3 regions of the Pseudomonas extremorientalis genome follow, and region 3 is predicted to be linked to each of the others. Evidence: riboswitches for the same ligand, from Rfam matches in the RefSeq annotation. Region 3 holds a riboswitch; each other region holds the start of a gene.

The links. A riboswitch is a leader RNA that binds a small molecule or an ion and turns the genes downstream of it on or off. The one in region 3 is predicted to bind cobalamin.
Region 1: linked by a shared signal. The riboswitch ahead of cobW (cobalamin biosynthesis protein CobW) and the one ahead of cobO (cob(I)yrinic acid a,c-diamide adenosyltransferase) in region 3 are both predicted to bind cobalamin.
Region 2: linked by a shared signal. The riboswitch ahead of LUU92_RS19365 (ABC transporter substrate-binding protein) and the one ahead of cobO (cob(I)yrinic acid a,c-diamide adenosyltransferase) in region 3 are both predicted to bind cobalamin.

What each region holds. Positions count from the first base shown of each region.
Region 1 covers NZ_CP089519.1:2,846,706-2,854,416, forward strand. Annotated here, with positions in the region: gene LUU92_RS12695 (fatty acid cis/trans isomerase) at 1-580, shown strand, start outside; gene LUU92_RS12700 (acyltransferase family protein) at 668-1,690, shown strand; gene nfuA (Fe-S biogenesis protein NfuA) at 1,750-2,334, shown strand; gene cobM (precorrin-4 C(11)-methyltransferase) at 2,521-3,267, opposite strand; gene LUU92_RS12715 (cobalamin biosynthesis protein) at 3,337-3,729, opposite strand; gene LUU92_RS12720 (CbtA family protein) at 3,726-4,427, opposite strand; gene LUU92_RS12725 (CbtB domain-containing protein) at 4,439-4,627, opposite strand; cobalamin riboswitch at 4,725-4,930, opposite strand; cobalamin riboswitch at 5,055-5,254, shown strand; gene cobW (cobalamin biosynthesis protein CobW) at 5,348-6,409, shown strand; gene cobN (cobaltochelatase subunit CobN) at 6,413-7,711, shown strand, end outside.
Region 2 covers NZ_CP089519.1:4,309,522-4,317,232, forward strand. Annotated here, with positions in the region: gene LUU92_RS19345 (aldehyde dehydrogenase family protein) at 1-313, shown strand, start outside; gene LUU92_RS19350 (protealysin inhibitor emfourin) at 370-675, opposite strand; gene LUU92_RS19355 (M4 family metallopeptidase) at 690-1,751, opposite strand; gene LUU92_RS19360 (DNA/RNA non-specific endonuclease) at 1,882-2,808, shown strand; cobalamin riboswitch at 2,845-3,039, shown strand; gene LUU92_RS19365 (ABC transporter substrate-binding protein) at 3,142-4,152, shown strand; gene LUU92_RS19370 (FecCD family ABC transporter permease) at 4,149-5,153, shown strand; gene LUU92_RS19375 (ABC transporter ATP-binding protein) at 5,150-5,914, shown strand; gene LUU92_RS19380 (GNAT family N-acetyltransferase) at 6,074-6,571, opposite strand; gene LUU92_RS19385 (hypothetical protein) at 6,568-6,792, opposite strand; gene LUU92_RS19390 (alpha/beta hydrolase fold domain-containing protein) at 6,966-7,711, opposite strand, start outside.
Region 3 covers NZ_CP089519.1:4,650,891-4,658,601, reverse strand. Annotated here, with positions in the region: gene purM (phosphoribosylformylglycinamidine cyclo-ligase) at 1-184, opposite strand, end outside; gene LUU92_RS20895 (DUF2066 domain-containing protein) at 527-1,567, shown strand; gene LUU92_RS20890 (AI-2E family transporter) at 1,600-2,673, shown strand; gene hda (DnaA regulatory inactivator Hda) at 2,877-3,581, shown strand; gene LUU92_RS20880 (C40 family peptidase) at 3,791-4,420, shown strand; gene LUU92_RS20875 (C40 family peptidase) at 4,565-5,104, shown strand; cobalamin riboswitch at 5,270-5,516, shown strand; gene cobO (cob(I)yrinic acid a,c-diamide adenosyltransferase) at 5,596-6,207, shown strand; gene LUU92_RS20865 (cobyrinic acid a,c-diamide synthase CobB) at 6,204-7,511, shown strand; gene bluB (5,6-dimethylbenzimidazole synthase) at 7,508-7,711, shown strand, end outside.

The DNA.
Region 1 (7,711 bases), 1.8 Mb from region 3:
GCGCGACTTTGCCAACCAGTTGCTCACCCGTTATGGCGATTTGAATGCCAGCCCGGACCCGATCAACCGCTGCAGCGGCGCCTATTGTTCCCGCGATGGGATCGACCCGGCCTTGCAGGATGCGGAGCAGGCCCTGAGCCGCCTGACCTCACGCCCAGCTGCCGGGCTCAAGGTGATTGATCAATTGCCTGAAGCGACGATGCTGCGGGTTGAAACCGCCAGTGGCAAACGTGTGGTCTATAGCATGCTGCGCAATCGTGCCCACAGTAATGTCGCGTTTTTGCTGGGGGAGGCTTATCGCTACCAGCCGGGCCTGGATACGGTGACGATTTATCCGGGTGTGCTGAGCAGCTACCCGAACTTCATGTTCAATATTCCAGCCCAGGAAGTGCCTGAGTTCGTGGCTGAAATGGAGCAGGCCAAGGATGCCAAGGGTTTCGAGGAGATTGTGGATCGGTGGGGTGTGCGACGCAGTCATCCATTGTTCTGGCAGTATTTCCATGATTTATCGCAGTACATCCGCGAAACCACGCCGGTGGAAGAAGGGGTATTGGACATGAACCGCTATGAAAACCTATAACTAAGGGCAGTGATCCAGTCATCTCTCTGAGCGGGTGCTGAAGCGGTCGGATATCTATCTTGCGGGAGTGGAACAGGTATTCCGATCATGTTGATTTCAGTACAGGCGCTACGGGCGCTGGCGGCGTGGGTGGTGGTGGGGCATCAATTCATGGGGACGTTTTTCGATTATGAGGCACATAATCCTCTAGAGTTCGTGTTCGCCGATAAGGGCGGTATAGGGGTCGACGTATTCTTTGTCATCAGCGGCCTTGTGATTTTCCTGGCGACCGCTGACAAGTCACTGACACCCAGGCAATTCATACTTATGCGAGTGGCCAGGATAGTTCCGGCGTATTGGTTCTATACCCTGGTCACGGCTGTCGTGATCGCGCTCGTCCCCTCGATGTTTCCAGATGATCATCTCGAACTGGGTCATGCGCTCATGTCGCTGCTGTTTCTCTGCGCCGAACACCCAGGGGGTTATGGGGTCTACCCGCTGCTGAATGTCGGCTGGACCCTGAACTTCGAGATGCTGTTCTATGTCCTGTTTGCCATCGCCTTGTTGGTTCCCCCGTCCTATCGGTTGTGGGTGGTGGCGGTGCTACTGTTTCTCGCGTGCTACATCGGTCCTGCGCTCGACTTGACCAGCGATTTTTATCGTCAGGACATGGTTTTTGAATTCCTGATGGGCGTTGTGATCGGCATGCTGTACCGCCGCGGCCTGTTTCGGGCCAGGGCATGGCTGCCGTTGTTGGGAATCGTGGTGGCTTGTGCGGCGATTTACCAGGGGGCCGATGTACCGCGCGTGTTGGAGTGGGGGATGCCCAGCGCGATGCTGGTGATGAGTTTTGTGATGCTGGAGCCTTACTTTCAAGGCTCTCGCTTTATGAAGATGCTTGGGGATTGTTCCTATTCGGTGTATTTGCTCCACGACCTGGTGCTGTGTGCTGGGCGATGGGTTGTGGGGCACACTGGAATAAGCCCCTACTTGATATTGCCTGTTTGCATTGTACTGACGGCATCTGGCGCCTTTTACAGCTATCACTGGCTGGAAAAGGCTACATACCTCAGGCTCAAGCGTTGGTTTGGCGTGGAGGCTCCGGTTGTCCTTTCCCGACAGAAATACTAGGACTTTGTACCTGCGTAATATTTTGGCGTAAACTGCCGGCAAGCCTGTGAGGAGTTTCCATGACTGCCATAACCATTACCGACGCCGCCCACGATTACCTGGCTGACCTGCTGTCCAAGCAGAACACCCCGGGTATCGGCATCCGCGTCTTTATCACCCAGCCCGGCACCCAATACGCCGAGACGTGCATTGCCTACTGCAAGCCTGGCGAAGAGAAGCCTGAAGACACCGCCCTGGGGCTGAAAAGCTTCACCGCTTATATCGATTCCTTCAGCGAAGCTTTCCTTGACGATGCCGTGGTCGATTACGCCACCGACCGCATGGGCGGCCAATTGACCATCAAGGCACCGAACGCCAAGGTGCCGAACGTCAATGCTGACAGCCCGGTCAACGAGCGTATCAACTACTACCTGCAGACCGAGATCAACCCGGGTCTGGCCAGCCACGGCGGCCAGGTCAGCCTGATCGACGTGGTTGAAGACGGTATTGCCGTGCTCAAGTTCGGCGGCGGCTGCCAGGGGTGTGGCCAGGCGGACGTGACCCTGCGCGAAGGCATCGAGCGCACCTTGCTCGAGCGTATTCCGGAGCTCAAGGGCGTACGTGACGTGACCGACCACACGCAGAAAGAAAACGCCTACTACTGAGTAAGGCGTTCGCTGCGGACATAAAAAACGGCGCCCCGTGAGCGCCGTTTTTTGTGCTTTAAATTCAATGGGTTACGCTATCTATCTAATGTTGAATGTTTATTGCGGAAGCTGGGCTGTCAGATTTCTTTTAATGAATTTACTCAATAAAATCAATGACTTGTATCTGTTTTGTGATGTTGAATATCAAGGTCGATAAAGATGCGCATGCCCCGCCCGATACAACGATGACTCGCTGAAACTGTCACTCGCCAACACCCGACCCACCACAATCAACGCCGTACGCCGAAACCCTTTGGTCGCCACTTTTGCAGCGATGTCACTGAGGGTGCCGACCGCCCAATCCTGATCGGGCCACGTCGCCCGGTGCACCACGGCAACCGGACAATCCGCGCCATAATGGGGCAGCAGTTCGGCGACGATCCTGTCCAGGTGGTTGACCCCCAGATGAATCGCCATAGTGGTGCCATGTCGCGCCAGGCTGTCGAAGTCCTCACCGGCCGGCATGCTGGTTTTATCCGCGTAGCGGGTCAGGATTACACTCTGGGCAATGTCGGGCAGGGTCAGCTCGGTTTCCAGCAGGGCCGCGCAAGCGGCCACCGCCGTAACGCCAGGGATGATCTGGAACGGGATGCCCAGCTCGCGCAAATGGCGGATCTGCTCGCCGATCGCGCCATACAGGCTGGGGTCTCCGGAGTGCACGCGTGCCACATCCTGGCCCTTGGCATGGGCGGCCTTGATCAGGTCGATGATCTGTTCCAGGTGCAGTTCGGCGCTGTTGGTCACCGTTTCTGCCTGATGACCTTCCAGTACCGCCGCCGGCACCAGCGAGCCGGCATAGATGATCACCGGGCAACTGCGGATCAGCCGTTGGCCTTTGACGGTGATCAATTCCGGGTCGCCGGGGCCTGCGCCGATGAAGTAGACGGTCATGGGAAATCCTGATGAAAAACGGGCGAGCATGAAATCTGCTCATGATCGAAAGGGGCGATTATCGGGTTTTCAGTCGGCGCACGCCAATGCAAAGGTGGCCTGGACGGTTTTCCGGCGGGTGATCAGCAGGCGCGCAGGGGCGTTGGCGAGCTGTTCGGCCAGGGCCAGGGCGGCGCTTTCGGCGATGCCGTAACAGCCGGTGTGGGCAAAAGCCACGTCCGATTTATGGCTCAGCCGGTCGGCATAAATCGCCAGTCGTTCAGCGTTGAAACACTGCAACGGCAGGTTCAGCAGCGCGGCCAAGGCCAGCAGCCCGGGTTCTTCCTGTTTGCGATCAAGACTGGCCAGGGCAGTGATACGGTGGCGCTCGATACCGCCCTCGACGAGGGCGGCGTCAAACAAGGCCAGCAGGGTGTGGACATCACAGCCCTCCCGGCAGCCCAGGCCGACGACCAGTTTCACGCCGAGTATCGATCGTCACGGTTGCGGCGGAACAGCCAGGCGCTGATCAGGCCCAGGGCCAGCCAGAACGCCACGTTGGTCAGCTGCGAAGCAATCTTGAACTGCGCTTCCAGTGCTTCCGGGGCCAGCATCGAATGCACTTGCGGTTGTGGCGCGCCGATCACGTGCGGCACCACCAGGATTGCCGCGCCCAGCGCCTTGAGCAGCCAGTTGCGACCGAACACGATCAGCGCGATACCGGCTGCAGTAGACGCGGCAGTACCGATCCACCAGATCTGCCGTTCGGCCAGGTCAGCGGCGGCGGTGCCCGGCAGCTCGGGCGGCAGGCCCAGGGTAGGCGCCAATACAAAGGTCGCATAACCCGCCAGGCCCCAGAGCAGGCCTTGGGCGGTACGGGTCGGTGCCCGCAGGGTGTACAGGCCGGCCAGCATCAGGGCGAAGCCAACGGCGACCACCAGGTTACCACCCGTGGTGGACAGCACGCGTTGCCAACCGTCTTCAGGCTCCCAGGCTTCGGCGTCATGGGTATGTGCAGCTGCGCCGTCGGCGTGTGCGTGCAGCTCAGCCGCTGCCGGGGCCTTTTCAAAGGTCTCCGCCTGCAGAATCAGTGGGGCGACCCAGAAACTTTGCAGCAAAGTCAGCAACAGGGCAGCCAGAAGGCCGGTGAAACCTGCGGTTTGCGCAATACGCTTGATCATGTCGGCAAGCCTCAGTGGCACGGGAACGCGGCGCTGTGGCGGGTATCGTGGGCAGCGTTGTGTACCGCCTCGATATGCGAGAAGCCGGCGAAATACACCAGGCACGCGCCGAGGATCGACGCACCGATGGCGGCGGTCAGGCGTTGGCCCAAGGTAGAGGTGCTGCTGGTGGCGTGCGAAGTGCTGCTGATGATCGACATGGCGCGTCCCTTTCAGGTGTCAGGGTGAAACGAGCGCATGAAAGCCCCGCGAGCCAGGCACGCAGGGCTTTGAACAGCGCCCGCCCACCGCGGGTTTGTTATCTGATTTTTTCGGGCCGGTCTCCGGGCTTGCGAGGGGCTCAATGCCTGAAAACGTCGCCTTCCCATGCCGACTGGCACAGTGGATATGACGTTTCGCTCGCTTACCGTTGCGGGGGCAGCACCGGACTGTCATGCGTGTGTGCATGAGTCACCGGTTTCCCGTTTCACCCTTTGCAGGGCACCCGAAACAAGATGTGTAGGAGAGCATGGGGGTGGGAGGGGAGTCAATTGGGGATGTGCGTTCTGGGGGCATGTCCGTTACCGCAGCAATGGATATGTACTCAAGCCAACCCAACCCCATCATTGACCATCCCCCAAGCACTGCGTAGCCTTGCACCCTCGAGGTTCTTCGGCCCAGGCCGAAGCTAAGAAGGGAACGCGGTCCAAGCCGCGGCTGCCCCCGCAACTGTAAAGGGTTCAGCTGACTGCCACGCCACTGCCGACAAGGCGGGAAGGCGCAGCCAGCGCCGGTCGCAAGACCCGCAAGCCCCAAGCCAGGAGACCTGCCTCGCAACCGATTTTCTACTTCAACCGGGCGGGGTGATCCGGTGACGAAATCCGCTGCTGCGCGCCGTCGCAGCGCCAATCGTCCCATATGCCCGCCCCCAAGGGCATCCGATGAAAACACTGGCCAAACTCCCCGTTACCATCGTCACCGGCTTCCTCGGCTCGGGTAAGACCACCTTGCTGCGCCACATGCTCGACAACGCCCAGGGCCGTCGCATCGCGGTGATCGTCAACGAATTCGGCGAGCTGGGCATCGACGGTGAAATCCTCAAGCAGTGCTCCATCGGTTGCACCGAAGAAGAGGCCAACGGCCGCGTCTACGAATTGGCCAATGGCTGCCTGTGCTGCACCGTGCAGGAAGAATTCTTCCCGGTGATGCGCGAATTGGTCGCCCGTCGCGGCGATCTCGACCATATCCTCATTGAAACTTCCGGCCTGGCATTGCCCAAGCCATTGGTGCAAGCCTTCCAGTGGCCGGAAATCCGCAGTGCCTGCACCGTGGATGCGGTGATCACCGTGGTCGACAGCCCGGCCGTCGCCGCCGGCACTTTCGCTGCCTTCCCGGACCAGGTGGACGCACAGCGCAAACTCGACCCGAACCTGGACCACGAATCGCCGTTGCACGAGTTGTTCGCCGATCAACTGGCGAGCGCCGACCTGGTGATCCTCAACAAGGCCGACCTGATCAATGCCGAAGACCTGGCCCGCGTGCGCCTGGAAGTCGCCGAGGAGCTGCCGCCGGCGGTGAAGATCGTCGAAGCCAGCAGTGGTCGCTTGCCCCTGGACGTATTGATCGGCCTGGGCGCCGGTTCCGAAGAGCACATCGACGGCCGCCACAGCCACCACGATCATCACCACGAAGGTGAAGACGACCACGACCACGATGCGTTTGACTCGATTTCCATCGACTTGCCGCAAGCCGATGAAGCACTGCTGCTCGATGCCCTGACGCAACTGGTGGTGCAACACGGCATCCTGCGCGTCAAAGGTTTCGCCGCCATCCCGAACAAACCGATGCGCCTGCTGATCCAGGGTGTGGGCACGCGGTTCGACAAACACTTCGACCGTGCCTGGGGCGCTGAAGAAGCACGCACCACGCGCCTCGTGCTGATCGGCCAGGAACTGGACGCGGCGGGCCTCGAAGCGCAACTGCGCGCCGCCCTCAGCGTCTGACCCATGCACCTGCTCAGGACCCAGCCCGGTGGTTTCGTCTCGGACGACAATATTGCCGACCTTGGCCAAACCCCCGCTGACCTGGTGATCCTGTGCAGCGGCGATTCCAGCCTGGCGCTGCTGGCCGAAGCGGCCCGACAGTTGCCCGACGACTACCCGAGCCTGCGCCTGGCCAACCCGATGCAGGTGCAGAACCATGCGTCGGTCGACTTGTACGTCGATGAGGTGCTGCGCCACGCCAAGGTCATCCTGATTTCACTGCATGGCGGTATCGGTTACTGGCGCTACGGCATCGAGCGTCTGGTGGAATTGGCCGAGCGCGGTGTGCAGCTGATCCTGGTGCCGGGGGATGATCGCCCGGACCCGGAACTCAGCGGGCTGAGCACCGTCGGTGCCGAAGAGCGTGATCGGCTGTGGCACTTCCTGCGTCAGGGCGGCCTGGGCAATGCCCTGGATTTCTATCGCTGCCTGGCCAGCGCCTACCTGGGGCGCGCCTATGCCTGGGCCGAGCCCCAAACCCTGCCACGCACGGCGATCTATCACCCGCACCACGCCAGCGCCCGCCTGAACCATTGGCAGGCAGACTGGAACGCCGACTGGCCGGTGGCGGCGGTGTTGTTCTACCGCTCCCATTTGCAGGCGGCCAATACCGGTTTTATCGATGTGTTCTGCCAGCGCCTGCACGCAGCGGGGCTTAACCCGTTGCCGATGGCGGTGGCCAGTTTGAAAGAGCCCGGCTGCCTGGCGGTGGTCGAGGACCTGCTGGATGAGGTCGGCGCGGCGGTGATCCTCAATACCACCGGCTTCGCCCAATCCAGCCCCGAAGCGCCGCATTTACGCCCGTTTCGCCGCGATATCGCGGTGATCCAGGCCATTTGTGCCCAGGACAACCAGCCCGGCTGGGAGGCCAGCGAGCAGGGCCTCGGCCCCCGCGACCTGGCGATGCACATCGCGTTGCCGGAGCTGGATGGGCGCATCATCAGCCGGCCCATCAGCTTCAAGGACCTGGCCTGGCGCAGCGAACGCAGCCAGTCGGACGTGGTGTGCTACCGCGCTGCGCCGGAACGCATGGATTTTGTCGCCGAGCTGGCGCGGCGTTGGGTCGAGTTGGCGAGGGTGCCGAATGCGGAGAAACGCATTGCGCTGATCCTCGCCAACTACCCGACCCGCGACGGTCGCATCGGCAACGGCGTGGGCCTGGATACACCGGCGGCGGCGCTGAACATCCTGCGTGCCTTGCAAGCCGAAGGCTATCCGCTGCCGGACGTATTGCCGGACAGCGGCACGGCGTTGATCCACGAG
Region 2 (7,711 bases), 340 kb from region 3:
GACCTCGTTCAAACAGGAACTGTTCGGCCCCGTGGCCTCGATCATCACCGCCCGCGACGCCGACCACGCCGTGGCCCTGGCGAATGACAGCGAGTTCGGCCTCACCGCGAGCATCTTCACCCGCGACCCGGCGAAGGCGCGGGACATCGCCAATCAGCTGGAAACCGGCGGCATCTTCGTCAATGCCTTCAGTGTCTCCGACCCTCGGGTGGCGTTTGGCGGGATCAAGAAAAGCGGGTTCGGCCGCGAGTTGTCGCACTTCGGTGTCCGCGAGTTCTGCAACGCGCAGACCGTGTGGCTGGATCGCACATAAATCAGAGCAGCGCCTGACCTGTGGCTCACCACAGGCATGCGGTGGCCTGAAATTGTTTATGCACGAATATGCCGCCGCACACACTGCACCAACCCCTCCAGCGCCTGCGACTTCACTGGCGCGAGCACACAGACCGTGTGTTCGCGCTGGTCCTCCTTCACCGTCAGGGTGTAATGCACCTGGCCCGGGTTACCGGGCGCGGGTTCACTGCTTTGCGGCAGTTGAAAGAAGTCGCACGCCTCGACCAACTGCCGCAACTCCTGCTGGTCCTGCTCGGGCAGGCTGTCCAGCTCAACCGTACGCGGCTTGGCCAGGCCCGGAAAAAAAGCAGGCCCGCCGTTTTCCTTCAGCGAAATTTGCATGGTTGCTCCTCACGTCAGACTGAAATACCGACCGCCTTCCAGCCCTCCTTGACCGCCTTCTGCTCATCCTTGTTCGCGCCGTAGAGGCGACCGGCAACATCGTAGGTAATGCGTGCAAAGCGCAAAAACCCTGAGTTCGGCCGCAACCGCGCATCACGCAACGCGTCGTACCAGATGCGCCCGGCACGTTCCCAGGCAAACCCGCCGATTTTCGTCGCCACCTGGTAAAACGCATGGTTGGGAATACCGGAATTGATATGCACCCCGCCATTGTCCTCGTAGGTCTGCACAAAATCATCCATGTGTCCGGGCTGAGGGTCCTTGCCCAGCAGCTTGTCGTCAAACGCGGTGCCGGGGGCTTTCATCGAGCGCAGCGCGGTGCCTTTGATCTTCTTGGTAAACAGCCCTTTGCCGATCAGCCAATCGGCGTCCTCGGCCTTTTGTTTCAACGAATATTGCTTGATCAACGAACCGAACACGTCCGACAACGACTCGTTCAACGCGCCGGACTGATTGAAATACATCAGCTTGGCCTCATCCTCGGTCACACCGTGGGCCAGCTCATGGCCAATCACGTCGAGGGCGACCGTGAAGCGGTTGAACAGCTCGCCGTCCCCATCCCCGAACACCATCTGGGTCGAGTTCCAGAACGCATTGTTGTAGTTCTGGCCAAAGTGCACGGTAGCGTCCAGGGCCATGCCGGCATCGTCGATGGAGTTGCGGTCGAAGACCTGATCGAAAAAGTCGAAGGTGGCACCCAGCCCATCATAGGCCTCGTCCACCGCCGCGTCGCCACTGACGGGCTGGCCTTCGCCACGGATGAGTTTGCCCGGCAGGCTGTCGCTGCCCTCGGCGCTGTAGATCGAGCGTCGCTTGTCGGCGCCCATGGCCAGCGCCAGGTGCGCCGGGCCCTTGGCGGGCACCGCGACCATGCGCAGCGAGCGGAAGGTGCTGTCCTTGGCGCGGGTACGCAGCGCGACATCCCGTTGCGCTTTGTCACCGTTACGCGCGATCTGGTCGAGCATATAGGGCGGGATCAGGCAGAAAATCGGGTTACGGTAATGGCGATCACACATGGGCTGGCTCCTTGTTGGCGTGTGCTGAACGTCCGGGTGACCGTTTGAGGATAGCCCCCAGGGGTTAGTGCGTATGATCAATTGTCATTAATCTATGTTGCAGTCGTGTTTATCCAAGGAGGACTGACCGATGCCCGCACGTAAAACCAAAATCGACCTCGCCTACCGCCCCCGGCTCGCCGACCTGCGCCCGTTGATCGCGCCGAGCCCCACGCTGCTGGAGGCCAGGGCAGCGACACCCCGCGTCACACCGGCCAAAGACTTGAAGGACCGAAGTGGCTACGCAGAAGACTTTCTCGGCAGCTTCGGGGTGCCCTGGCCCACACTGGAAGAAGCATTGGCGAGCGATGCCCAGAAGCGCCTGGACTACACGCACTTCTCCATAACGATGTCACGCGCCAAGCGCCTCGCGCTGTATGTGGGCGTCAACATCGACGGCGGCCAGCATGTGGACATCATCCGCAGCAACGACACCTGGGCCTACGATGGCCGCCTGCCGGTCGACGCCCAAGTCGGCGAAGCGCTCTACGCCGGCAATGGCCTGGACCGCGGCCACCTGGTGCGCCGCCAGGACCCCAATTGGGGCGACGTGGCGCAAACCGCCAACCTCGACACCTTCCACTTCACCAACTGCTCGCCGCAGATGAGCGGGTTCAACCAGAAGACCTGGCTGGAACTCGAAGACTACATCCTCGACAACACCCAACGCTGGAAAGCCCGGGCCACGGTGTTCAGCGGCCCGGTGTTCGCCGACGACGACCGCATTTACCGGGGCGTGCAGATCCCCAAGGCGTTCTGGAAGGTGGTCGCCTACCTGAGCGATGACGGCAAGCCTTCGGCCAGCGCCTACATGATCGATCAGAGCCGCGAACTGGGCCAATTGGACCTGGTGTTCGGCCAACTGCGCACCTACCAGCGCAGCGTGATCCAGATCGAGCGCCTGACCGGCATCCGCTTCGGCAACCTGGCCGACTACGACGGCTTCAGCAACGAAGAACGCGCCACCGGCACGCGCATCGAAGCGCTGATCCAGGGGCCCGAGGACATTCGTCTCTGACCGGGCACGCCGTGGGCTATGTCGCCCCGCCTTAATCAACTACCATACCGCGCCGGTTCCCAAACGGGACTAATAGGGAATCCGAGGCGCGGTACACCCGCGCCAACCGGAACTGCCCCCGCAACTGTAGATGCCGAGCCTGCTCCTCGATGCCACTGGACCTCGTCCGGGAAGGCTGGAGCCTGGCGACGACGCATCAGTCAGGAGACCTGCCGGCCCAAGCTCAATCACTAACCGGCGGGGTGTCCGGGAAGGACATTCTTGCCTGTCGCTCCCCCGGAGCCCGAGAGTGAATTTCCGAATGGCACGTACGCTTCACTCGGAGATCGCCCCATGCTGCCACGCGTTACCGCCCTGCTCACAGGCGTTGGCTTCTGTGCCCTGGCCCAAGCCGCGCCCACTCACTACCCGCTGACGGTGGAAAACTGCGGCAGCCAGATCACCTTTGCGCAAGCTCCCACCCGCAGCGTGACCATCGGCCAGGCCGCCACCGAGATGCTGTATGCCCTGGGCGTGGCCGATAAAGTGGTCGGCACCTCGCTGTGGTTCAACAGTGTGTTGCCGCAGTACAAGGCACAGAACGATAAAATCGAGCGCCTGGCCAACAACGAACCGAGCTTCGAAGCCGTGATCGCCAAGCGCCCGCAACTGGTGGCCGCCGAGCTGGAATGGGTGGTCGGCGCGCAAGGTGTGGTCGGCACCCGCGAGCAGTTCCATGAACTGAAGATCCCCACCTACCTGCTGCCCTCCGACTGCGAAGGCAAGGACAACCTGGTGGGCGCCGACGGCACGCGGCTGGAGCCGTTTCGCATCGAGACTATCTATAAAAGCATCCGCCAACTGGCGCAGATATTCGACGTGCAGGAGCGCGGCCAGCAGCTGAACGACGAACTCAAGGCGCGCCTGGCCAAATCCGTCGCCACCGTGCAGGGCAAAGGCCTCAAGCAGGCCAGCGCGCTGGTGTGGTTCTCCAGTGCCGAGATGGCCAGCGATCCATACGTGGCCGGCCACAAGGGCATCCCCGAATTCATGCTGCAAACCCTGGGCCTTTCCAACGTGGTGCAGTCCGATGAAGAGTGGCCCGCCGTGGGTTGGGAAACCATCGCCAAGGCCAACCCGACCTTCCTCGTCATCGCGCGCATGGACCGCCGCCGCTACCCGGCCGACGACCATGAAAAGAAACTCGCCTTCCTGCGCAGCGACCCGGTAACGCGCAACATGGACGCGGTGAAAAACAACCGCATCATCATCCTCGACGCCCTGGCGTTGCAGGCCAGCATCCGTATGTTCGACGGCCTTGAACAACTGGCCACGGCCATCGACGGCTACGACCTGCCAAAATGATGCGCGCCCTGCTCGCCCTGGCCCTGCTCCTGGTTGCCGTCCTCGCCGGCGTGGCCATTGGTGAAACCGCCATCTCGCCACAGGTGGTGCTCCAGGTACTCGCCAACAAACTGTGGGGCGCCGGCTACGTGCTCGACCCCATCGATGAAGGCGTGGTGTGGAACTACCGCCTCACCCGCGCCCTGGTCGCCGCCGCCTGCGGTGCCGGGCTGGCCACCTGCGGGGTGATTTTGCAATCGCTGTTGCGCAACCCGCTGGCCGATCCCTACTTGCTGGGCATCAGCGCCGGCGCTTCGACCGGTGCGGTGCTGGTGGCGTTGATGGGTGTGGGCGGCGGCTTGGTGTCGTTGTCGGCGGGCGCGTTTATCGGCGCGATGGCGGCGTTTGCCCTGGTGATCCTGTTGGCGCGGGCCAGCGGTTCGGTCAGTGGCACCGGCCAGATCATCCTCGCCGGTATTGCCGGCTCGCAATTGTTCAATGCGCTCACCGCGTTCCTGATCACCAAGTCGGCCAGCTCCGAACAGGCGCGCGGCATCCTGTTCTGGCTGCTCGGCAATCTAAGCGGCGTGCGTTGGCCCTCGGTGTGGCTGGCGGTGCCGGTGGCGGTCGCCGGCTTGGCCGTGTGCCTGTGGCACCGCCGGGCGCTGGATGCGTTTACCTTTGGCAGCGACTCGGCGGCGTCCCTCGGTATTCCGGTGCGCCGCGTGCAATTTGTGCTGGTGGGCTGCGCGGCGCTGGTGACGGCAGTGATGGTGTCGATTGTCGGCTCTATCGGTTTTGTCGGGCTGGTGATTCCCCATGCCGTGCGCCTGTTGCTTGGCACCGGGCATTCGCGGCTGTTGCCCGCCAGCGCCTTGGGTGGCGCGTTATTCCTGATTGCGGCGGATGTGCTGTCGCGCACGCTGATCAAGGGCCAGGTGATTCCGGTCGGCGTGGTCACCGCGCTGGTCGGTGCACCGGTGTTTGCGCTGATCCTGATCGGCCGGAGGAATGCGCGATGAGCGTATTGAGCTGCCGCGGGCTGGGCTTCAAGGTGCGCGAGGCCGAGTTGCTGCGGGATGTTCATCTGGACGTGCAGTTGGGTGAAACCCTCGGCATCGTCGGCCCGAATGGCTCCGGCAAATCCACCTTGCTCAAGCTGTTGGCCGGGCTACGTGCACCAGCGTCCGGCGAAGTGCTGCTGGGCGGCCAGCGCCTGGGCACGCTGTCCCGCCGCGCCATCGCGCAGCAACTGGCCGTGGTGGAGCAACAGGCCGACACCGACGACGCCATCCGCGTATTCGACGCCGTGGCCCTGGGCCGTACGCCATGGTTGTCGGCGCTGAGCCCGTGGTCCAGCGAGGACGATGCCATCGTGCGCCAGGCCCTGCGCGACGTCGACGCCACCCACCTGAGCCACCGCGCCTGGCGCAGCCTCTCGGGCGGTGAACGCCAGCGCGTGCACATCGCCCGCGCCTTGGCGCAACGGCCGCAGATTCTGTTGCTGGATGAGCCGACCAATCACCTGGATATCCAGCATCAGCTGGCGATCTTGAAGGGTGTGCAGGCGCTGCCCGTGACGACCTTGATTGCGCTGCATGACCTTAACCAGGCACTGACCTGTGACCGCCTGGCAGTGTTGGATCGCGGGCGGTTGGTGGCGCTGGGCAAACCGCTGCAAGTGCTGACGCCGCAGCGGTTGCACGAGACATTCGGCGTGCAGGCGCATTACCTGACGGACCCGTTTGATGGGGCGCAGATCCTGCGGCTGCGTTCCGCTTGATACTGGAATAGCGGTTTATCGTGGCGAGCGGGCTTGCCCGCGTTGGGCTGCGAAGCAGCCCCAATAAGGCCGCTGCATTCCTCCAGGTCGAACCGGGGCGCAGGGTTTCAGGGCTGCTGCGCAGCCCAACGCGGGGCAAGCCCGCTCGCCACAACAGGCCTACAGGGACCGCTGCATATGCGTCGTCCGCCACACCGGGTCTGCTTCCACATCCACCACCTCGAACCCCTGCCGAACCCAGAACTCAATCGCCCCCGGCAAAAATGGGTGGGTATGCAGGTACATCACCTCAACCCCATCCGCCTGCGCCAGCGCTTCCAGTGCGCGGTACAACTGCCTCGCCAGGCCAAAACGACGGAAGGCGGGAAGCACAAACAACCGCACCACCTCCACCGTCTTGCGGCCTTGGTAATTCAACTGCGGGAAACGTCCATCATAGGGTAGGTAGCCAATGGCAGCGACAATCTGCCCCTCAGCGCAAGCGATCAGAAATTGCCCATGGCCCTGCAGATAGACCGCCTCGAAACGCGCCAAGTCTGCCGGCATCCCCTCTGCATTGAGCTTGGGGAAAAGCTCGGAACGAGCTTGCAGCACGAACCTCAATACCTCAGGGATATCCGCCGTCGCGACCGCCTGAATGCTGAGCCTTGGGCTCATACAATGGCTATCTGCGTAATCCCCAACACCTGCGCCTGCTCCAGAATTTCTTCCGGGCTTGCATCCGCAGGGGGCAGGATCAAGCCATTCTCGGCATCGCCGAAATGCAGCTGCAGGAGGTGCAACGCCGCCTCATGTATCGACAACCGGGATTGCTCAAGTTCGAACACGTGGGTGCGGGATTCATCGTTGAACAGGTAGCTGAGGGTGTATTCGCGCATGGAAAAGTCCTGGGAGGTGAAGAAGAGCAGCTGATTAACCTGACTCATCGATCAGTTTTTAAGTTCAATGGATCAGCCTTTACCGTCTTGCCGGCAGCACTCACAGGCGCAACTCGCACACCCCACTGCCCTTTATCCCAGACGTACGCACGCTTACATGGCGGCTTGAATGATCATCTCCCCAGTCGGGCACTGATCCACTGGCGGCTATAAGCAAGCACGCTCCCCCCCATCACCACCGGAAAATGAATAAACCCATGCGCCGCCTCCGGCAACAAATGCGCCTCAGCCCCCGGCCACCGCTCCGCGATCAACAGCGTGTCATCCTTCAGCGGGTCCAATTCCCCCACAAACATCAACGCCGGCGGCAGGCCCTCGAAGTCGCCATACAACGGTGACAACGGCGGCTGCCGACGCTCATCATCACTCAACCCCGGGGTCAGCATGCGCAGCGCCTCGACCATGCCCGGGCCGTCCAGCAACAAGGTGTCCGGCCCCGCCGCGCGCACGCTTGGGGTGCCGGTAAGGTCGTAGACGCCGTAATACAACACCGCCCCGCATACGCGCTGGAGCAGTTGCGGCCATTGCTTCAACGCCAGCAATGTCGCCGCCGCCAAGTGCCCGCCGGCCGATTCGCCGACCACGAACACCGGCAGGCCGACAAATTCATCGGCCGTGAGCAACCAACGCGCCGCCGCCAGGCAGTCGTCCATCAGCCCTTGCACCGGCGTGTCGACCGCCAGCCGATAATCCACCGACACCACCGCCACCTCGCAGGCGTTGACCATGCCCAGGTTGAGGTCGTCATCCATCTGCGCATTGCCGATCACCCAACCGCCACCGTGGATATCCAGCACCACGCCCTTGGGCTTGCCGCTCGGCCGCAGGATGCGCACGGGTACGGAGTCGACCAGTTTGC
Region 3 (7,711 bases):
ACACCAGTACAGGCTGCTTGTAGCCGGCCGGGATCTCGCAGAGGGCGCCAAAACCGCCCAGGCCGCCCATGACTTCAGGGCGCGCAGTGCGCTTGGCGACGCTCTTGATGCGTTCGACCAATGCTTCACCGGCGTCGATGTCTACACCGGCGTCCTTGTAGCTCAGGGAGGGTTGCTTGCTCATGATCCAGGCCTTTAGGGGGGATTTCTGGGTAACGACCGAGCGGGCGGGGGCTTTTATAAAGGCCACGCCGTTGACGGTCTGCGAAGGCGCGCGATTTTATCAGGCTTGAGGGGCAGCGGCCATCCTCGGGCCGACGGGCAGGGGCATATGGCGTTAAAAAAATGCTAATCGGGTCTGCTTTGGCGCGTATTAAGGTATAGCCTTTACTGCGCTAGCGTTGTGACAGTACGAAAACTTACCAAGACCCTGTGAATGTTTTATCGGTCGCCGTGGTCACAGCCTTGGCAAACCGAGTTCACGCGGTCTGTTCCAGCCGCTAAATTTGTCGTTCGGGAATCTTCCATGCGTCTGTGTAAATTCTTCTTTGTGGGCTGCTTGTCGTTGGTCAGCCTGGCGAGTCATGCCGAAACCCTTAATGGCCTTTATCAAGTACTCGAACCCGTCAGCAGTCAGTCGCCGCAAGAGCGTGACCAGGCGACCCAGCGCGCCGTGCAGACCCTGGTGATCCGCCTGACCGGCGACGCCAAGGCCGCCGAGGGGCCGGGTCTGGCGGCCGTTCGCAAGGATCCGCAACAAATCATCAGCCAGTACGGCTACGACGCCGGCCCGCCGGAAAGCCTGCAAGTGGATTTCGACCCGGTGAGCACCGATCGCGTGCTGCGTGAAGCCGGTCTGTCGATCTGGGGCAGCAATCGGCCGTCGATCCTTGGCTGGTGGCTGAACGACTCCACCGAAGGCAGCAGCCTGGTGGGTGATGGCCAGACCGTCGCCCAGGCGCTGCGCCGTGCCGCGCAACACCGTGGCTTGCCGCTGCGCCTGCCGCTGGGCGACCTGGATGAGCAGGTGGTCGCCACCGCACCGAACCTGGAAAGTGCTGACGCCACACCGTTGCGCGCCGCTTCCGAACGTTACGGCGCCGACGCTTTGCTGGCCGTGCATGCGCGTCAGGAAGGCAACCAATGGCAAGCCAAATGGCGCCTGTGGCTGGGCGACAAGAGCGAGCAGGGCACCGCGCAAGGGGCCGACACCGGCGCTGTAGCCGACGCGGTGATGCTGGCGGTCAGCCAAAAGCTCGCGCCACGCTTTGCGGTCAAACCCGGCGTGAGCACCGAACAATTGCTGGAAGTGCAGGGCATGACCCTTGAGCGTTATGCCGCGCTGGGTCACCTGCTGGAGCCTTTCGGTGGCCAGCCGCAGTTAGTGGATGGCAATCGCATCGTATACCGCGTCAATGGCAGTGCCGATCAGTTGCGTACCCAGTTGAGCCTGGCCAAGTTGCAGGAGATTCCTGCGGGTGAGGCACCGGTCCCGCAACCGGTGGCGGAGGGTGCGCAGCCGGCTGCTGCACCAGAACCTCAGGCGCAAATGCGTTTTCGCTGGTAGCAGTTTTCTTCTTTATATAGATGGAGTGGTTTATGGCGGATACGCGTCGTTGGGTGTGGCTTGGCGGGTTTGTCCTGCTGTGCGTTTTTGTGTTCCTGCTGCATTCGATCCTGACGCCATTCCTGGTCGCGTTGCTGCTGGCTTACCTGTTCGATCCGGTGGTGGATCGCCTGGAAAAAGCCGGGTTGTCGCGGACCTGGGGCGTGGTGACGGTGTTCGCCCTGTTTACCTTGATCATCACGGCGTTGGTGCTGGTGCTGGTGCCGATGCTGGCCAAGCAGTTGTTCCGCTTGTATGAGCTGGCGCCGCAGATGCTCGATTGGCTGCAGCACACGGCGATGCCGTGGGCCCAGGCCAAGTTGGGGTTGGCGGATGGTTTCTGGAAGTTCGACAAGGTCAAGGCGGCCATCAGCGAACATATGGGCCAGACCACCGATATTGTCGGGGTCATCCTCAGCCAGGCGACGGCGTCCAGCCTGGCGTTGATCGGCTGGCTGACCAACCTGGTGCTGATCCCGGTGGTGGCGTTCTACCTGCTGCGCGACTGGGACATCATGATGGCCAAGATCCGCAGCCTGCTGCCGCGCAACCGTGAGGAGCGCATTGTTTCGCTGGCTGAGGAATGCCATGAGGTGCTCGGCGCCTTCGTGCGCGGGCAGTTGCTGGTGATGCTGGCCCTGGGGATCATCTACGCGGCCGGCTTGATGGCTATCGGCCTGGAGCTGGGTCTGTTGATCGGCCTGATCGCCGGCCTGGCCGCAATCGTGCCTTATATGGGGTTTGTGATTGGGATCGGCGCGGCGCTGGTCGCGGGCTTGTTCCAGTTTGGCGGGGACTTGTACCCGATGCTGGGTATCGTGGCCGTCTTCATGGTCGGCCAGGCGTTGGAAGGCATGGTGCTCACGCCGTTGTTGGTCGGGGATCGGATTGGTCTGCATCCGGTGGCGGTGATCTTTGCGATTCTGGCGGGTGGTGAGTTGTTTGGCTTCACGGGCATCCTGCTGGCGTTGCCGGTGGCTGCAGTGATCATGGTGCTGGTGCGCCATGTGCACGATCTGTACAAGGATTCGGATGCTTATACGGGGGTTGAAGATCCCGACCTGTAACTCTATCTTCACAAACCCGGCCAAGGCCGGGTTTGTCTTTTCTGGGGGCGGTCCGTCAAACAATCTGCATAAATCCAACAAGTTAACGCAAACCTTTGATTTTGCTTGGGGTCTGTTGCATTGTGCGCCCGGCGTCACGGGTATAAACTTTGCAAACTTTACACAGAGGCCACTAACGGTTCGTTCGGAGCCGTTCAGTCAGCATGAAACCGATTCAGCTGCCCTTGGGTGTGCGTCTGCGTGACGACGCCACCTTCATCAACTACTACCCAGGCGCCAATGCCGCTGCACTCGGCTATGTCGAGCGGCTCTGCGAAGCCGACGCCGGGTGGACTGAAAGCCTGATCTATCTGTGGGGCAAGCACGGCGTAGGGCGTACCCACCTGTTGCAGGCTGCGTGCCTGCGGTTCGAGCAGATGGGCGAACCGGCGGTGTACCTGCCGTTGGCCGAGTTGATGGATCGCGGTATCGGCATCTTCGATCACCTTGAGCAATACGAACTGGTGTGCCTGGATGACTTGCAGGCGATCGCCGGCAAGGCGGATTGGGAAGAAGCGCTGTTTCACCTGTTCAATCGCTTGCGTGACAGCGGTCGGCGCCTGCTGATTGCCGCGTCGACTTCGCCACGCGAGTTGCCGATCAAGCTGGCCGACCTCAAGTCGCGCATGACCCTGGCGCTGATCTTCCAGATGCGCCCGCTGTCCGACGAAGACAAATTGCGTGCCCTGCAATTGCGGGCCTCCCGTCGCGGCCTGCACCTCACCGACGAAGTCGGGCACTTTATCCTTACTCGAGGCACCCGCAGCATGAGTGCGCTGTTCGATTTGCTCGAGCAGCTCGATCAGGCGTCCTTGCAGGCGCAAAGAAAATTGACGATCCCTTTTCTCAAGGAAACGTTGGGCTGGTAACTCATTGAATTTGCGTGGTTCGCCATTTTACGGGCGCCAGAAAACCTGCGTTTCTGCCGGCTGGGCTTCGCATTCGAACCGATAAATGGAATTACGGCTTAGATGTCATAGTCCAATCGCGAAGTCACATAGAGCACGATTGAATTTGCAAATCGATGTGATAGAAGGCATAGTCTCGACTTCTTTACATATCAGCCACGGTCGTGCCCATGCTAAATCGCTTCGCACCCCTCGTGCCCCTCGCACTCGTTACCCTGTTGTTTGGTTGCGCCTCCCACCCTCAGCAGGTGGCAGATCAGCAGAAACCACAGGTTCAAAATCAGGCAAAATTCGTTGCTGCACAATCTGCCTCTGTTTATGAGGAAGAAGTCGCAACGGAAAAGGAACTGGCCGACTTCGCCGGCAACAAGCCTTATCAGCTTCCAGTCCTGGCCGACAGCATCCTCGAACGCGGCATGTCCCTGATCGGTACCCGTTACCGTTTCGGTGGTACCTCTGAAGCCGGTTTCGACTGCAGCGGTTTCATCGGCTACCTGTTTCGTGAAGAGGCCGGCATGAATCTGCCGCGCTCCACCCGCGAAATGATCAACGTGAATGCACCGTTGGTCGCACGCAACAACCTCAAGCCTGGTGATCTGCTTTTCTTCAGTACGGCAGGCCGTGGTCGTGTGAGCCACGCCGGTATCTACCTGGGCGATAACCAGTTTATCCACTCCAGCAGCCGTCGCAGTGGCGGTGTCCGGGTCGATAACCTGGGTGACAGCTACTGGAGCAAAACCTTCATCGAAGCCAAGCGCGCACTCGCCATGGCCCCGACGACGGTTACCGCTAGCAAGTAAACTTAAAGTGATACTTGAAGTTTGACGTGTAAGCGCTAGAATCCCTGGACATTGTTGTAATCCGTTCGCGCGAGCTTTGCTTGCGCGTTCTGGTTTTCAGCGTTCGGCAGCGAAAGCCGCATCCAGACCAGGATTGTTCTGCACATGTCGACCTCGGCCCGCCTGATTCTCATTGTTTGCGCCGCGCTGCTCAGCGCCTGCGCAAGCCGCACACCGCCGCCCGCTCCCGTAGCGGTGAAGCCCAAGCCGGTGTTCAACTATTCCACCCAGAATTTCTCGCCCGCAGCTGAAGACGTACTCTTCCGCGCGCTGGGCCTGGTCGGCACGCCTTACCGTTGGGGCGGCAACACGCCGGACTCCGGGTTTGATTGCAGCGGCCTGATCGGGTTTGTCTTCCGCGATGCCGCCGGGATTTCCCTGCCGCGTACCACCCGCGAGTTGATCGTAATGCGCGCGCAGGACGTCAGCGAGCAGAACCTGCAGACCGGCGACCTGCTGTTCTTCGCCACCGGTGGCGGTTCCCAGGTCAGCCACGCCGGAATCTACGTGGGTGAAGGGCGCTTTGTGCATGCGCCACAAACCGGCGGTACGGTGAAGCTGGACACGTTGTCCAAGGCCTATTGGCAGAATGCCTATTTGAGCGCCAAGCGCGTGTTGCCGGGCAACCTGGCACGCAATCCTTAGCGCCAGACTCGAATCGAAATGTGGGAGGGGGCTTGCCCCCGATAGCGGTGTGTCAGCTAAAGATAACTGGGCTGATCCACCGCCATCGGGGGCAAGCCCCCTCCCACAGTTGTTTTGTGTCGACTTCAAGTTGCTTTAATTGACGCTCCACCCCCAACCTACTACCCTTCGCCGCTTGTTCCAGGTGCTCTGTGACCCACGGGTCGACAGAGTGAAACAGGGAAGCCGGTGAGTGAGCGCACTTCTACACAGTGCCGCCGCGATTCCGGCGCTGCCCCCGCAACGGTAAATGAGTCAAGACGCTGCCTTTTGCCACTGTATCGCCTGCGATATGGGAAGGCGCAGCGTTGGCCTGCCTTCAGCCAGCACGCCACTCATGAGCCCGGAGACCGGCCTGCAACATCCAACAGCATCACGGTGGGCGATGCTTGGCTGTCTGCTTTTCTTTTTTCCTGCCCGCCGTTTTTGTCCAGCCCCAACGGAGAGCTGCCATGACCGATTCCCCCGACCGCGACGAACGCCACCTGGCGCGCATGCTGCGCAAAAAAGCCGTGATCGACGAGCGCATCGCCAACTCCCCCAACGAATGCGGTCTGCTGCTGGTGCTGACCGGCAACGGCAAAGGTAAAAGCAGCTCCGCGTTCGGCATGTTGGCCCGTGCCATGGGCCACGGCATGCAGTGCGGTGTGGTGCAGTTCATCAAGGGGCGCAACAGCACTGGAGAAGAATTGTTCTTCCGTCGCTTCCCCGAGCAAGTGCGCTTCCATGTAATGGGCGAAGGCTTCACCTGGGAAACCCAGGACCGCCAGCGCGACATCGCCGCCGCCGAGGCCGCCTGGGCGGTCTCCCGCGAATTGCTGCAAGACCCCTCCATCGGCCTGGTGGTGCTGGACGAGCTGAACATCGCGCTCAAGCACGGCTACCTCGACCTGGACCAGGTCCTCAGCGACCTGCAAGCCCGTCCACCGATGCAACACGTGGTGGTCACCGGCCGCGGCGCCAAGCCCGAGTTGATCGAAATGGGCGACACCGTCACCGAAATGGGCATGCTCAAGCACGCGTTCCAGGCGGGTATCAAGGCACAGAAGGGCGTCGAACTTTGAATCAGCCCCGTCATTGCCCTGCCGTTTTGATCGCCGCTCCGGCGTCCGGCCAGGGCAAAACCACCGTCACCGCCGCGCTCGCCCGTTTGCACCGCAACCTGGGGCGCAAGGTGCGCGTGTTCAAATGCGGCCCGGACTTTCTCGACCCGATGATCCACGAACGCGCCAGCGGTGCGCCGGTGTATCAGTTGGATATGTGGATGGTGGGCGAGCAGGAAAGTCGTCGTTTGCTGTGGGAAGCGGCGGGGGAGGCAGACCTGATCCTGATCGAAGGCGTGATGGGCCTGTTCGACGGCACACCCTCCAGCGCCGACCTGGCGCGACACTTCGGCGTGCCGGTGCTGGGGGTGATCGACGGCACGGCCATGGCGCAGACCTTCGGCGCGTTGGCATTGGGCCTGGCGCGCTATCAGCCGGATCTGCCATTCGCCGGCGTATTGGCCAACCGTGTCGGCACCCTGCGTCATGCGCAACTGCTCGAAGGCAGCCTCACCGAGGGCCTGCGCTGGTATGGCGCATTGTCACGCGAGACCGGTATCGAACTGCCCAGTCGCCACCTCGGCCTGGTGCAAGCGAGCGAACTGAATGACCTCGATGTACGCCTGGACGCCGCCGCCCAAGCGTTGGGCAGCAGTTGCGAAGTCGCCTTGCCGCCGCCGGTGACGTTCGCTGCGCCCCAAGTGATCGAGGCTGAGCCGTTGCTCAAGGGCGTGCGCATTGCCGTGGCCCGCGATGAGGCCTTCGCCTTTACCTACGGCGCGAGTCTCGACCTGCTGCGCGCAATGGGCGCTGAGCTGAAGTTTTTTTCGCCGATTCACGATCGCCAATTGCCCGATGCCGACAGCCTCTACCTGCCCGGTGGTTACCCCGAATTGCACCACCAGGCGCTGTCGGAAAACATCCCGATGCTCGACGCCATTCGCGCTCACCACGCGGCCGGCAAACCCTTGCTTGCCGAATGCGGCGGCATGCTCTACCTGCTGGACTCGCTGACCGATGTCGACGGCATCCGCGCTGAACTGCTCGGCCTGTTGCAGGGCGACGCGGTGATGCAAAAGAAACTGGCGGCCCTGGCCCTGCAAAGCGTCGAATTGCCGGAAGGCACCCTGCGTGGCCATACCTATCACCATTCCCTGACCACCACTGAATGGCAACCGATTGCCCGTGGCCTGAGCCCCAATGGCGGGCGCGGTGCCGAGGCGGTGTATCGGCAGGGGCGGATGACGGCGTCCTACGTACACTTCTATTTCCCATCCAATCCCCAGGCGGTGGCCGCATTGTTCGCGCCCGATCCAGCACTATGAGCGACAACGCTTTTCCCCAGGCCGACCGCGACGCCGTCTACCGCGCCATCGCCGAACGCCGCGACATGCGCCACTTCAGCGGCGGCACTGTCGCCCCCGAGCTGCTCCACCGCTTGCTCCAGGCCGCACACCAGGCGCCCAGCGTCGGCCTGATGCAGCCCTGGCGCTTTATTCGCATCAGCGATCGCCAGTTGCGTGGG